Regions from separate parts of the Mechercharimyces sp. CAU 1602 genome, predicted to be linked through region 2. Evidence: a T-box and tRNA genes for the amino acid it is inferred to sense, from the RefSeq annotation. Region 2 holds a T-box; the other holds one or more tRNA genes.
What was found. A T-box is a leader RNA that pairs with one kind of tRNA and senses whether it is charged. The one in region 2 lies ahead of NXZ84_RS07655 (valine--tRNA ligase), so its partner is inferred to be a tRNA-Val.
Positions count from the first base shown of each region.

Region 1: it encodes a tRNA-Val, which carries the amino acid that the T-box ahead of NXZ84_RS07655 (valine--tRNA ligase) is inferred to sense. The anticodon was not compared.

Region 1 is NZ_JANTPT010000001.1:578,330-585,560, reverse strand. It holds gene NXZ84_RS03165 (hypothetical protein) at 1-198, shown strand, start outside; gene NXZ84_RS03160 (aminotransferase class I/II-fold pyridoxal phosphate-dependent enzyme) at 295-1,752, shown strand; gene NXZ84_RS03155 (GapA-binding peptide SR1P) at 1,851-1,976, opposite strand; gene NXZ84_RS03150 (hypothetical protein) at 2,165-2,614, opposite strand; gene NXZ84_RS03145 (DUF1885 family protein) at 2,928-3,329, shown strand; gene dinB (DNA polymerase IV) at 3,409-4,626, shown strand; gene NXZ84_RS03135 (DM13 domain-containing protein) at 4,881-5,402, shown strand; tRNA gene NXZ84_RS03130 (tRNA-Val) at 5,741-5,815, opposite strand; tRNA gene NXZ84_RS03125 (tRNA-Ile) at 5,838-5,913, opposite strand; tRNA gene NXZ84_RS03120 (tRNA-Asp) at 5,924-5,999, opposite strand; tRNA gene NXZ84_RS03115 (tRNA-Asp) at 6,101-6,176, opposite strand; tRNA gene NXZ84_RS03110 (tRNA-Met) at 6,185-6,260, opposite strand; tRNA gene NXZ84_RS03105 (tRNA-Met) at 6,298-6,373, opposite strand; tRNA gene NXZ84_RS03100 (tRNA-Met) at 6,410-6,485, opposite strand; gene NXZ84_RS03095 (2'-5' RNA ligase family protein) at 6,990-7,231, shown strand, end outside.
Region 2 is NZ_JANTPT010000001.1:1,463,981-1,471,211, forward strand. It holds gene NXZ84_RS07650 (bifunctional folylpolyglutamate synthase/dihydrofolate synthase) at 1-962, opposite strand, end outside; gene NXZ84_RS07655 (valine--tRNA ligase) at 1,044-3,704, opposite strand; T-box leader at 3,745-3,976, opposite strand; gene NXZ84_RS07660 (hypothetical protein) at 4,082-4,240, opposite strand; gene NXZ84_RS07665 (phosphotransferase) at 4,414-5,538, opposite strand; gene NXZ84_RS07670 (LysM peptidoglycan-binding domain-containing protein) at 5,643-6,812, opposite strand; gene hemL (glutamate-1-semialdehyde 2,1-aminomutase) at 7,095-7,231, opposite strand, start outside.

The DNA of each region.
Region 1 (7,231 bases), 890 kb from region 2:
GGCTGGATTCCGATGGTTTGTGTGCACTGGGTCCCTGTTTATGGAAAAGCGCAACTTCCTGATCCTAGCCCTAACCCTCACCCTCGTCCTGCTCACCCCCGTCCGATTATAGTAGACCCTGGAAAACAAGCTCCTGGTCGTCCTGTTATACCGCAATCCCTTCAGCACACATATTCTCTTCCTCCGTATCGTTATTAATTTTTTTATGGCGATACTTCGCTTTCACTTTCACTTGGTGATTGGTTTTGCTATACTGTGCAGAGATATTTACCACAATGAAAGCAGGATATGTCGATGTCAAACAATCAAAACCAATCACCGCTATTCACTTGTCTACAAGAACATGCCAACCGGCAAACGATTCCTTTTCATATCCCAGGTCATAAAAAGGGGCAAGGCATGGATCCTGAGTTTCGTTCTTTTATCGGTCCCAATGCTCTCTCCATCGACCTGATAAATATTGAACCGTTAGATGACCTTCATCGCCCTCATGGAGCAATTGAAGAAGCGCAAACGCTTGCCGCCAAAGCATTTGGAGCTGATTATACATTCTTTTCTGTTCAGGGAACCAGTGGCGCTATTATGACCATGGTCATGTCTGTCGTCAAACCAGGAGATAAAATTATCGTTCCACGAAATGTACACAAATCTGTACTTACCGCCGTGATCTTAGCTGGTGCCCACCCCGTGTTCGCCCACCCTGTGATGGATGAACAACTTGGCATTGCGCATGGTGTAACAGAACATGAAGTAGAACGCGTTTTACGCGCTCATCCTGATGCAAAAGCCGTTCTTCTTATCAATCCAACATACTACGGAATTACCGTCAATCTAGAACAGGTTATCGCTCGTATACACCAACGCGGTATCCCCGTAATCGTAGATGAAGCACATGGTGTTCACACTCACTTCCACAATGAGCTACCACTCTCAGCGATGCAGGCAGGCGCTGATATGGCGGCTACCAGTATGCACAAATTAGGAGGGTCTCTTACACAGAGTTCTGTACTCAATATCCGTACAGAGCGTATCAACCCCCATCGTGTACAAGCTATTATCAGTATGTTGACAACAACTTCTACTTCGTATTTACTCCTGGCCTCTCTTGACACTGCACGTCGCTATTTAGCCACCAAGGGAAGGGAGCGCCTAGACGAAGCATTGCGTTTAGCTCGTTTCACCAGAGATAAAATTAATCAAATCGATGGACTATACTGTTTTGGACGAGAGCTTCTCGATGGGGATGCCCATTATGATATGGATGAAACCAAGTTAACAATCCATCTACATCAACTTGGGATCACAGGTTACGACGCAGAGAAGTGGTTGCGTAATGAGCACCGTATAGAAGTAGAGTTAAGCGATCTATACAACATCTTGTGCATCATTACACCAGGCGATTCCGAAGCTTCCATCTCAGCACTACTTAATGCCCTTACAGAATTAGCTTCACGCTTTTATACTCCCGATGAGCGCAACCGTGAAACCGTACGTCTTCCTGACATTCCCGAACTGGCTGTCTCGCCACGAGATGCTTTTTACGCGGACACCATCGCAATTCCTTTCAAAGAATCAGCAGGAGCGATTACCGCCGAATTTGTTATGATTTACCCACCAGGCATTCCAGTCCTCTTACCGGGTGAACGCATTACGCAAGAGAATATCAGTTATATTGAGAAGCATATTGATGCCGGTTTACCAGTACAAGGCCCGCAAGATCCAGATATTAACACCATTCATGTGATCAAATAAAAAAAGAGCATCCCGTGGTACTCACTGTGGATGCTCTTTTTTTATTTGACATCATATCCAATTATGGAGTTCCTTCTTTCCCAATTCCTTATCATTTACTACTTTGTTCGTCTCTCTGCTTTGTGCTTTCCATCCTTACATGAGTCGCAACGGCCGTACAATGTCCCGCACTTCTCCGCATTCATGTACGACACCACTTGATCACATGATTGACAAACAATCATCTCCATACATGTTCCCCTCCTAATTCGTCTTTATTTCCCTCTATAGTGTGTTACATTTATTATATTGCGTCACACTAATAGAAGTCAACGCCTAAATGAAGGTAAACAAAAAAAGAGAGCTTAAGACCGCCCTCTTCTTTCCCACTCACATCTATTCAATCTATTCATCTGTATCGTCACGCTACAAACTAGCCCTCATCTCGGATCGCGTCCTTCACTTTTGTTTCAAATAAAGAGGCAACCTCGCTAAATAGCGCAACGTCCTCCTCATCAATACTTCCAAACTCTTCTCCCATAACCACTAACTCACCCACTAAATGATGACCATGGTAAAAAGGAACATATATCTCTATATTTACACCTACTTTTTCACGCACTACACTGCCACGTACTGCTGCCAAACTATGTAAGCCTTCACCAAAACGGATAACGGGTGGATAGGGACTATACCCTTCCTGAAATACGCACTCAAACTGAGTCCTATTTGACAGGTAGACTGCTACGGACTGATAAGCAGGCACTTTCTGATACATAATCTCTCCCGCTATCTGATACAGTCTTCCGATATCTTGACCGAGTTTATCGGAAGCAAGACCGATGTCAGCACGGACTTCGTCCAAAAGATCCGCTTTATGCATCCGTTCATCTCCCATCGCATCTTTATCCAGTCGGCTTCATCTTATCATAGAAGCCACCTTTTTACAATGTGAAATCATAATATTTTATAGATTCTATCTCACACGCATTTCCTGATTCCATCCAACGAACCTTCATTATTCCATTGATTTCAAATCATTCTCAGCATTTACATTCCATTTATTCACATAAACTTGAACACTTATTCATTCTAAATCTAGTGGATTGGTTATTTTTATCATACCCGCTCTTCCTTTATCTACCGATACCATTCATGCTATACTGTGAATAGTTCGGTATTTCAGATAGAAAGGGATGGATCTGATGACAACTTGCGCCTATATTCACCTACAAGAAACCATATCGTTAGCCGATCTACATCACACGCTTATAGAATATCAGCAAAAGTTAGCCCGTACTGGTAAACAACTGAGTTGGCCTTATGAAGAGGCAGCTTTCCCCTATAAAATCCAAATGTATCATCAATATTCTGACGAGTGGCTTCTATTGAAGAGCACTTCCCCACCGCGCTATCGCACCTTGATGATAGGAGTGCAAGAGGAACCGAGTGGGACTAGCACGATTCATGTACTACTTCCCTCGACAGCTTCTTTCGGAGATAAAGGGAAGGCTAATGAACTGTGTCGCTATTTAGCTACTCTACATCAGGCTAAACTTACGTTATTTAACGGACGCGTCCAATCCTTCCAAGATTGAAAATATTCCCTGTTGTTTTCTATCCTCCAGTTCATATAATAAGAATAGGAACAAACGTTCTATACATGGAGGAAACACTATGGAAGATAACCGTACTATCCTACTTGCCGACATGAACGCTTTTTATGCCAGTGTAGAGCAAACGCTACATCCACAGTACCAAGGAAAGCCGCTCATTGTTTGTGGTGATCCTCAAAAACGGCGTGGCATCGTTTTAGCCGCCTCTTATGAAGCTAAACATTATGGCGTAAAAACAGCGATGCCCGTTCATGAAGCTAAAAGCCTTTGCCCAACTGCTCAACTAGTTCCTCCCCATATGGGTACCTATATTCAAGTCTCTACACGGATTATTCAACTTCTACAACAATTTTCTCCCTCGGTTGAGCCCTTTTCCATTGATGAAGCGTTCCTTGAACTAACGGGTAGTGAAAAATTGCTGGGAAAAAAAGAGCATGTCGCTCATCAAATCAAGCAACGTATTCGCACAGAGCTAGGTGTCTCCTGTTCAATCGGTATCGGACCAAACAAATTGCTCGCCAAAATGGCAGCTGAGATGGAAAAACCAGATGGACTCACTTCAATCACTGCTAACCAGGTTCCTAGGAAGATATGGCCACTCCCCATCAACAAGCTGTTCGGGGTGGGTTCGCGCATGAATTTTCACTTCAATAAGATGGGGATTCGCACAATTGGTGACTTAGCTCATACTGATCCAACCCGACTAGAACATCGCTTCGGTATTATTGGTCGCGTCCTTTATCAATCTGCACATGGAATGGATCAGAGTCCCGTCGATCCGCATTCACTAGATATCAACCACTCCATCGGCCACCAGTTTACCCTCCCTTACGATTACATTGAGGCGAAAGATATTCTACTCGTCCTCTATGAGTTAGCAGAAAATGTAGCACGAAGGGCACGATTGGCAGCTTCCTTAGGACGAACAATCACGTTAGCCTTGCGCGGAAACGACTTCTCCATCCACCGCAGCCTCAGCCTCGATGAAGCGACCCAGATTGGTCGCATGATTTATCAAGCCATCGAAATACTGTTCCAGCGCCATTGGAATCATCGACCTGTGCGTCAAATCGGGATCACGTTATCCAATCTCCAGCGAGAAGAGAATGGCGTCCAACTAGATTTATTTGGAAATAATGAGAAATATAAAAAGCTAACTACAGCAATCGATTCGATCCAACAGCGCTATGGAGTAAAAAGCATGTGTTATGCTCACTCACTCTTAGAAGCAAGTCTATTCAAAGATCACACAACTAAAATCGGCGGACACCATATCTAAGGATCACTGCACTCGCTAAAGTTAGCAATATACAGTTATGCACTCTAATGGGTGCTTGCAATCAATTAGAAATTCTTTTGAAATTTATATGTAGTAAGATGTCTGTATCCCATGGTTGACCTCTGTGTGTGTTGAAAGATACTTATACGAGGCTATTTATGTTTTCAGTGGTGCTCATGCTTGCGTTATTCCTCGCTTTTGAGTAAGCAACAGGCTACGAGAAAATCATGGTTTCCACTCTAAGAGATGAAGGAATGGTGAAGATGACGAAAAACAAGTGGATTCTATGCGGTCTTGTAGTGGTCGCGTTCCTCGGATTATGGCTGGTCTTCCGTCCCGAAACACTCATTTTGGATCAACAAGTAGATGAAGAGTTCCCTCATCCTCAATCCCAACCATCACAAACGTCTCCAAATGAAAGGACAGAAGAACCTCAGATACTCTACCAAGGTAACTTCCAAAAAGGGGACCGTTCTCATGATGGAAAAGGAAAGGCTACCATATATCAATTGGCTAATGGTAAACGTATGTTACGGTTTACACAGTTCGAAACCGATAATGGGCCTGATGTCAAAATCTATCTTGTTGCACTCCCCGAAATCAAAAAGAGTACGGATATCTCGAAAGATAACTACATCTCGCTCGGTAAAATGAAAGGAAATAAAGGTGATCAGAACTATGAAATACCGGATCATGTAGACCTGGATAAATTTCGTTCCGTCTCTATATGGTGTGAAAGGTTCTCTGTTAATTTTGCTTCTGCTTCTTTAAAGTGACTTTATATAAGGATTTCTATAAGATTATCTTTTCTGTAAGCTTACTAAAGATTACAACAGATGAGCAATTAGTTGAAAACCCCTTTTGAACAGATCTATTAAACGCTGTCATAAAGGTAGATTTCATCATGCCATCCGTCTAAACACAGCGATTAGATATTTTTATTGGTTCATTTGCTCATCTGTTGAAAATTACATTGTTTCAGCAACAGATGAGCAAATCGTCTAACATCACTGCTGATCAAATTAAAAAAACATTTTTCTGCGCTAGAAAAATGTTAGAAACTTTTATATTTCTCCTTGCTACATACTCCATAAAGTATAACAAAGATTGCATCTGGTGGGCAGTATTGGAATCGAACCAACGACCTCTTCCGTGTCAAGGAAGCGCTCTCCCCCTGAGCTAACTGCCCTTACGTTATCTTATACAACGACTGGTGGGCCCAACAGGACTCGAACCTGTGACCTATCGGTTATGAGCCGACTGCTCTACCAACTGAGCTATAGGCCCTTAAGTAAAGTGGCGGAGCTGACGGGATTCGAACCCGCGATCTCCTGCGTGACAGGCAGGCATGTTAACCCCTACACCACAGCTCCATTATTTGGTTGCAAAAGATAAAGTAACGATGGGCGCTAACGATCTCGAATATGCGTAGCAGTCACTTAATTCACTGTACCATATATATCTTTAAATAACATGGCGGAGCTGACGGGATTCGAACCCGCGATCTCCTGCGTGACAGGCAGGCATGTTAACCCCTACACCACAGCTCCGCATTATTTGGTTGCGGGGGCAGGACTTGAACCTGCGACCTCCGGGTTATGAGCCCGACGAGCTACCAACTGCTCTACCCCGCGTCAATGTATGTGCGATAATCAAATCTGAGATGATATGTGGTTGCGGGAGCAGGACTTGAACCTGCGACCTCCGGATTATGAGCCCGACGAGCTACCAACTGCTCTATCCCGCGTCAATGTATGTGCGATAATCAATCTGATATGATATGTGGTTGCGGGAGCAGGACTTGAACCTGCGACCTCCGGATTATGAGCCCGACGAGCTACCAACTGCTCTATCCCGCGTCAATATTTCGCCTCTAAAAGCGAAGCATGTTTATCAGCGACAATTAATACTATACTACATACAAAAAAAATGCGCAAGGGTTCACTCGAATATTTTATATAAAACTGCAGGATAAACGCATATTTCATTCATGAGCGGATACCAGTTCTTCTACGTTTCGCATACTATAGATCAGCAAACGAAACAATCGTTTGCCAAAGACCATCTGTACCTGCCATTGGACAGATGTTCCCTCCTCGAACATGAGCAGCTTTGACGCTGCTCTTTTTTGATAATCGCTCTCTCCATCCCTCGCAAATGAAGCGTTTTTTTGCTATAATTTCTGCCAAAGACCTTTATTTACACTCTGTGGGGCATAATATAGAAATCAACCCTCCACCTGGCAACCATTCTTATTTCCAACACCACACAGAAAAGCAAAACTATCGCTAGCTCACTATCATACGCTCAGATGGGTGTCTAAAGTCATATCATCTTTCATTTACTAGAAGGAGGCGATTTTCATGAAATATGGAGTAGCGATATTCCCTGAAAAAAAAGTACAAGACATTGCCAACTCATATCGGAAACGATATGATCCCCATTACGGTCTCATCCCACCACATATCACGTTAAAAGAAGCGTTCACGCTCGAGGAGGAAACAGGGAATCAAGAGGAGACGATCACCAATATTGTACAGCATTTAGAAAAAGTAGCTGAAAGGACAGCTCCCTTCACCATCTTCCTCAACAAAATCGGCACCTT
Region 2 (7,231 bases):
GTTTCATTATGAGCACCATCTAAGAGAATAGGCGGTTGCGAAGAAATCACTTCACAGCGCCCTGGCCATGAAGTCTTTTCTAAACCCACTCGCACTTCATCCTCCTCCAAGACAGTTGCATAAAATTGGCGTAACACTTCCAACGTCATCAATGCTGTCGCTGCGTTTCTAACCTGATGCTCACCCAACAGCGGAATCTTCACTCCAGCAATGGTGCGAAACGGGCTCACAAAATCATACTGATCTCCTTGCCCTGTCATCGTGTACTCTTTATCCCACTGATAGAGTCGACTCTTTTGCGCTTGCGCTACGTGTGCAATTTCCACCAACGCCTCTTCATCCATTTCACCGATAACAGTAGGTACGCCCCGCTTAATAATCCCCGCTTTTTCATGGGCGATTTCTGTTAATGATGAGCCTAGGAATTGAGTATGGTCTATACCGATATGAGGAATAACCGACACGAGCGGATACACCACATTCGTCGAATCCAGTCGTCCTCCCATACCCGTCTCCCACACGACAAACCAAGGGGAGGCTTCATAAACAAAATAACAAATAGCAATCAACGTCCACCATTCAAACGGTGAAACGCGCTCACCTGTTTCCTTTTCTAACTGTATAACGTAAGGATAGAGATGGTTCGCCCAGTTAACCAAGGAGGCGTCCGCGATAGGCTCTCCATCCACCACGATACGCTCACTCCAGTGTTGAATATAGGGTGAAGTAAATAAACCCACCGGATACCCCGCATGTTGCAATGAACTAGCTATCATCGCTGCTGTGGAACCTTTCCCGTTGGTTCCAGCGATATGAATGCATTTTAATCTTCGTTCCGGATGATCCAATTGGGTAAGAACGCTCTGCATTCGTTCCAAGCCCGGTTGTATTTTTTTGGCACAATATGAATCCATCCATGTTAAGACCTCATCTGCTGAATGAAATCGTTGCTGTTCACTCATGATTGATCTATTCCCTCCACTTTATCTTTAAACACCGTGAGAGATGGCCCCCCTCCAAATCTGAGCGGGCCATCTACAACTTTAGTCTTGTAACTCTTGCAGGCGAGCGATTACCTTACTCCGCTTTTCCGCATATTCTTCCCCTTTTCGTTTCTCTTCCTCCACAACATGAGCAGGTGCTTTGCTGACAAACCCTTTATTGCTCAGTTTCTTTTCTACACGCAAAACCTCTTGATCCAACTTCTTCTTCTCAGCCTCCAAACGGGCGATCGTTTGTGAAATATCGATCAGCCCTTCCAGAGGTAAGAATATCTCCGCACCTGTTACAACAGCACTCATAGCACGAGCAGGTTGCTCGATCTGTGTCCCGATTTCCAATTTTTTCGTTTGACACAAGCGTTGAATCGCTTCGCGACTGTTTTCAATCGTCTCAATCGCACTCTCATCTGCCTTAATTAGAAGATCCACTTTATGACCTGGCTCCACTTCCTCTTCCGCACGAATATTACGTACTGAGCGGATCAAATCGATAAGAAGATTCATCTCCCCTTCCGCATCAGAGAAGGAAAATGACTCCCTTGCTGTCGGCCAGCTAGCAATTGTAATGCTTTCCCCTTCTTCTAGCGGTAAGTGTTGCCATATCTCCTCTGTCACAAATGGCATAAACGGGTGAAGAAGACGGAGCGACTGATCCAATACGTATACGAGCACCGCGCGGGTGCGCTGTTTGGCCTCTTCATTTTCACCGTAAAGAGGTAACTTGGCGAATTCAATATACCAATCACACACATCGTCCCATACGAAATTGTAAAGAAGGCGACCCACTTCACCGAAGTCGTAGCGCTCTAAAAGACGTGTCACATCGGCAATCGTTTCGTTTAGGCGGTGTAAGATCCAACGATCCGCCGTCGATAGCTGCTTTATACGCTCTGCTGTCAGTTGTAAATCTGCTGGCTGTTGGGACTCTACATGCATAAGAGCAAAGCGGGATGCATTCCAAATCTTATTAGAGAAATTGCGTGCCGCTTCCACACGCTCCCAGCGGAAGCGTTGATCATTCCCCGGAGTACAGCCAGTCGATAGCATAAAGCGCATCGCATCAACTCCGTACTTTTCAATCACTTCCAGTGGATCAATTCCGTTCCCCAGTGACTTAGACATTTTCCGGCCCTCAGCGTCGCGAATCAATCCTGTAATCAGCACATCTTGAAAAGGCTTTTGCTCTGTAAATTCAAGAGAGGTGAAAATCATGCGTGCAACCCAGAAATAGATGATGTCATAGCCAGTTATCAATACGTCTGTTGGGAAATAGCGCTTAAAATCTTCACTTTCCGCAGGCCACCCCAGAGTAGAAAATGGCCATAGCGCTGAACTAAACCACGTATCCAATACATCGTTATCCTGCTTGATTTTATCACTTTGACAATGCTCACAGGAAGTAGCATCTTCACGCTTCACGGTTACTTCTCCACAGTCCTCACAATACCATGCTGGGATACGGTGCCCCCACCAAAGCTGCCGTGAAATACACCAATCACGGATATTTTCAATCCAATGCAAGTAAATCTTCTCAAAGCGATCGGGTACAAACTGAGCACTTTCTCCACTTTTCGTATCTTTTATCGCTTGTTCCGCTAATGGCTCCATCCGTACAAACCATTGCGTAGACAAATACGGTTCTACAACAGCTCCCGACCGTTCACTATGCCCCACTGAATGCATATGTTCTTCAATTTCAATTAGTACCCCTGCATCCTGCAGATCTTTTACAATCTGTTTACGACATTGGAATCGATCCAGTCCCTGATATGGACCTGCCTCTTTATTCATCACACCGCTCTCATCCATGATTAATACCTGAGGCAATTGATGACGCTGACCAATTTCAAAATCATTTGGATCGTGCGCTGGTGTTATTTTTACCGCGCCACTTCCAAACTCAGGATCTACATGCTCATCTGCTACAATTGGAATTTCACGTCCAATAATAGGGAGAATCGCTCTTTTTCCGATCAATGACTTATAGCGCTCATCTTCGGGATGAACGGCAATGCCTGTATCCCCTAGCATCGTCTCTGGGCGAGTCGTCGCCACCCGAATTGAGCCTGATCCATCCTGTAGCGGATACTCTAAATGATAAAGCGCTCCCTGTACGTCTTTATAGATAACCTCAATATCTGAAAGAGCGGTCCGTGCCGCCGGATCCCAGTTAATAATATACTTCCCGCGATAGATAAACCCTTTTTCGTACAGACGTACAAAAACTTCTCGCACGGCTTTCGATAACCCTTCATCCATCGTAAAGCGTTCTCGCGAATAATCGAGCGACAAGCCCATCTTTTTCCATTGACTATGAATCACATTTGCATATTTTTCTTTCCATTCCCATACTTGCTCTAAAAATTTCTCCCTTCCTAGATCATGGCGCGTCAACCCTTCTTCACGCAAACGCTCTTCTACTTTTGTCTGCGTCGCAATCCCAGCATGGTCCGTACCTGGGAGCCATAATGCATCGTACCCTTGCATCCGTTTAAAACGAATGAGTAGATCTTGCAATGCGTTATTTAATGCATGACCAATGTGTAAGTTCCCTGTTACATTTGGCGGCGGGATTACAATTGTATACGGCTTCTTACTCTGGTCTTGACCAGCGGTAAAAAATCCTTTTTCCATCCAAAAATCGTACCATTTCTCTTCCGCTTTTTTAGGATCATAAGCGGATGGCATTTCTGATTTAACCATAATTTTCATCTCCTTTAGCACATAAAAAAAGCCCTCTCATCCAAAGGACGAAAGAAGCATCTTCGCGGTACCACCTTTGTTCACAAACCCACTGTCCCGATTCGTGCCCTTACAACCCTTAACGCGGGCAGACGACCTACCTTACTCCACTGTTCAGGCAGATAGCTCCAGGGCGACCCGTCATTGGATTCAACTAAAGCACCTTTCAGCCTATGGGTGCTATTCTCTTTATAGTGAAATACCCAACAACTCTTCCCTCTCACAGCCTCACTGACGCGACCATGTCATGTTTTTCATATTGTACAATGGAAAAGGCAACAGGTCAAATATGAATGCACCCGTCGCCTCTTCTTGTTCGTTCCATACCGTTTTTCTCATCAGTTCATTCCAAACGCTTTTTGCACACTTTCATACATCAAAGGCGGGTCAGCTAATACAGCCAATAGTAACGTGGCCCCCAATAATAATAAACTTAATAATAACAGAAAGAAAAAACCACGATACATGCTTTTCGCCATTGATTTTACTGCACTCACAGGCAAAAACCTCCTGTCGTTTCAAAAAAGTCTCTTCTCTATTTTGCTCTTTTCTTTTCTGCTTGTCCAGTCTCTATCAAAAAATATGGAATGATCCGGTCATTAATCGCACATAAAAAGCTGATGAGGAAGCTGTTCTCCTCATCAGCTTTATTTCTTACAATGAGGTATGGTTACGAATCAGGAGGGCTATGAGGGAAGATGGGAAATTGGACAGGCTCGTCAGCTAGCCCCAGCTCAGTCTCCTGCAACCCTTCCTGCTCACGACTAAACCGCTTATTCTTTCTTTCTTGTAACTGCACTTTATCTCTTTTCTGCCACAAAGTTTGAATCACTTCTTGAAACCGGCCCAACTGTGCTATCGCACGATCAAATTCTCCGACCGAATACGATTCGTTTACAGATGATTCATCACCGTAATACGATTTTAACACTTGATAAGGTCGCAGGGGGTAAGCCAAGTATACTGCTAATAACTTCTCTTCGATCCGTTTTAACGATGATTCTTCTTCATAGTGACTAAGGTAAGTAGAAATATCTTCCCGATCCGGATCACCAAATTGACGATAAAACGTCGCTATATCACGTACAGGAGTATCAATCACGGCATGGTCAAAATCAATCCAATACCAGCCACTTTCACTGATTAGGACGTGCTTTGGATGAATACGAGCATGGCATAAGGTGTAACGAGGAGCTTTGCCCCGCTCTGCTTGTAGAAAGCGCTCAACCCCACGAATGGAAAAGTCAAACGCTTTTTCTAAATAAGATGCTTGCTCTAGAAAAGAATGATCCAATGGCGATGGGATGTCGCGTTTTCTAGCAAAATGAAAATACTCCGCCGTCTTCTCTTTCCTTTCCTTCCACCTTTCAATAAAGGGTTCATTTAGTTGATTCTTAAACTTAGGGTATCGCTTAACAAGGGGTGCCGATAATTGATGCAACTGAGCCAGTGATTCAAGCAACGCATCTGTTGATGGTGCAAACAACTCTTGTTCGGCTGACTCTATCCATGGAGTCGCATACCAATTCCCACTTGTTGTCATTACATATGCTTCATCCGACTCGGTCTTCACCCATGGAATTACATGCCGATATCCTTTTTCACACGCATGCTGTAGGATATCATATATCATCATTAGTTTTTCTGCCGGTTGCTTCGTCCACTTTAGCGCATATGTACCCTGGTCTGTTTCCACACGAAAGATTCTATTGATCTGTGTCACTTTATGGGGAGTAAATCCATACTGAGTGAAAACTTGTTGTAATTCTTGCCGGCTCATATTTTGTTGCTTCACTATGCTTTCCTCCCTTCGTTATGAAGAGGATAAGGGAACGACCTCTATACAGAAAGCGGCCATCCCCGTTACGCTTACTCCTTCTTCAACGGTTATCACCACGGTTACGCTTCACGTGGAATATAGACGATCTGTCCTTCTTCCAGCGCATGACTATCTAGGCTATTTAGCTTCATAATTCTACTCGAAGCCAAATTGTAACGGTCGGCTATCGTATCCACGGAATCATTTTTTTGAGCAATCACCATGCGCATACGGACAAAGCTTGGTTCTTCTTCACGAACCAAGCGCCGTGCCCATTCCAATGAAGTCCCACTTGATTTCTCTGCTCTTGTCCCCGCTCTAGCTTCCGCTGCTACTTCAGTTGTCGTCGAACTGCTTTCTTCTGCCGAAGAATCAGCAGAAACGGAGGATAGGGAAACCTCTTCTATTTCCGGGCGAATTGGATGAACATTACTTCTTTCATACTTATTTCCAATTAGTTCCGTTGATGATTCAAATTCCTCTTCTCCATAATCAGCAATATCAGATGGTGTCAGTCTCTGCCGCTTCTTTTCTAAATGGCTCGCCCGGATTTCCCTTTCCTCTTCTTCCAGGCGTTCTGTATCTTTTTTATCATACTCATGATCTTGTTCAGCTCTAAATTCATATGAATCAGGTACATCTCTTTCTTGTGAATCGAGCTGAGATGTTGCCATCATTAACTCCTGTGCTTCCGATCGTGGTAAGTCAGACTCTGCTGACACACTGTCTGCTTCCTCAGCCTCTTCCGTTTGTGAAGTAGTAAGCTCTTCTCTCCCCTCATCTTCTTGCGCACGCGCTCCTGCAAATGAGGCTTCCGGAGCTTCCTCCCTTGTCGCTGGAGCCTGATTGCCGTCATCAATTAACCCATCAATAGTGAGCAAAGCCTCAATTTGCAGTTCGAATGGTGATAATACTTGATAATCAAATGCCTCCACCTCGGCAGCTAACAATTCTAGATCGGCTTTGTCTGTGGGTAAAGAGATCTCAACCGGGATGACGTAAGCGATCTCTTCTTGCTTCTCTTCATTCACCTCCGCTTGCATCTGAGCCGATGTCGCTTGATCATTGCTGCGATAAGCACCATTAAGACGCAAGTAGCCATGAATTTTTAGATGAGTATCTTGTTCTTCAATCTCGACATCCGGGTAAAGGTCCAGCTCCAGGAGGGTATCCATTCCCGGCTGATGGGGATGAAGTCGCACCTTTTCAGAAATATCGAAACGTAACTGTTTATACTCGTTGTCCGCCACTGTGCTCCCTCCTCGCATCGAAAATATCATCCGAAAACCTGGGTGGGTATAATGCGAGAGAAACGCCGAACGTCGATCCTACGCACTTAACATCACAGATTTTCGACTGTACTGTATCTATATGCGCTCTTTCGACGGATATAACCCTGTCCGAATGGGAGAACTGGCAGACTTACAATGTTACACGCGGGAAATGAAAGAGAACGAAATGTTCCTTCTAGCTGGGTTCCATGTGCCATAAAAAAAGGACTCACCCCTTGTTTAAGGTGAATCCCCTAATCCTTATAATTGTGCTAGTGCAATGCGGTTCGCTTCAATCGTACGATCAATATCTTCAATAGAGTGGGCAGTAGACACAAACATCCCTTCAAATTGAGACGGCGGGAGCGATATCCCCTGCTCCAACATCAATTTAAAGT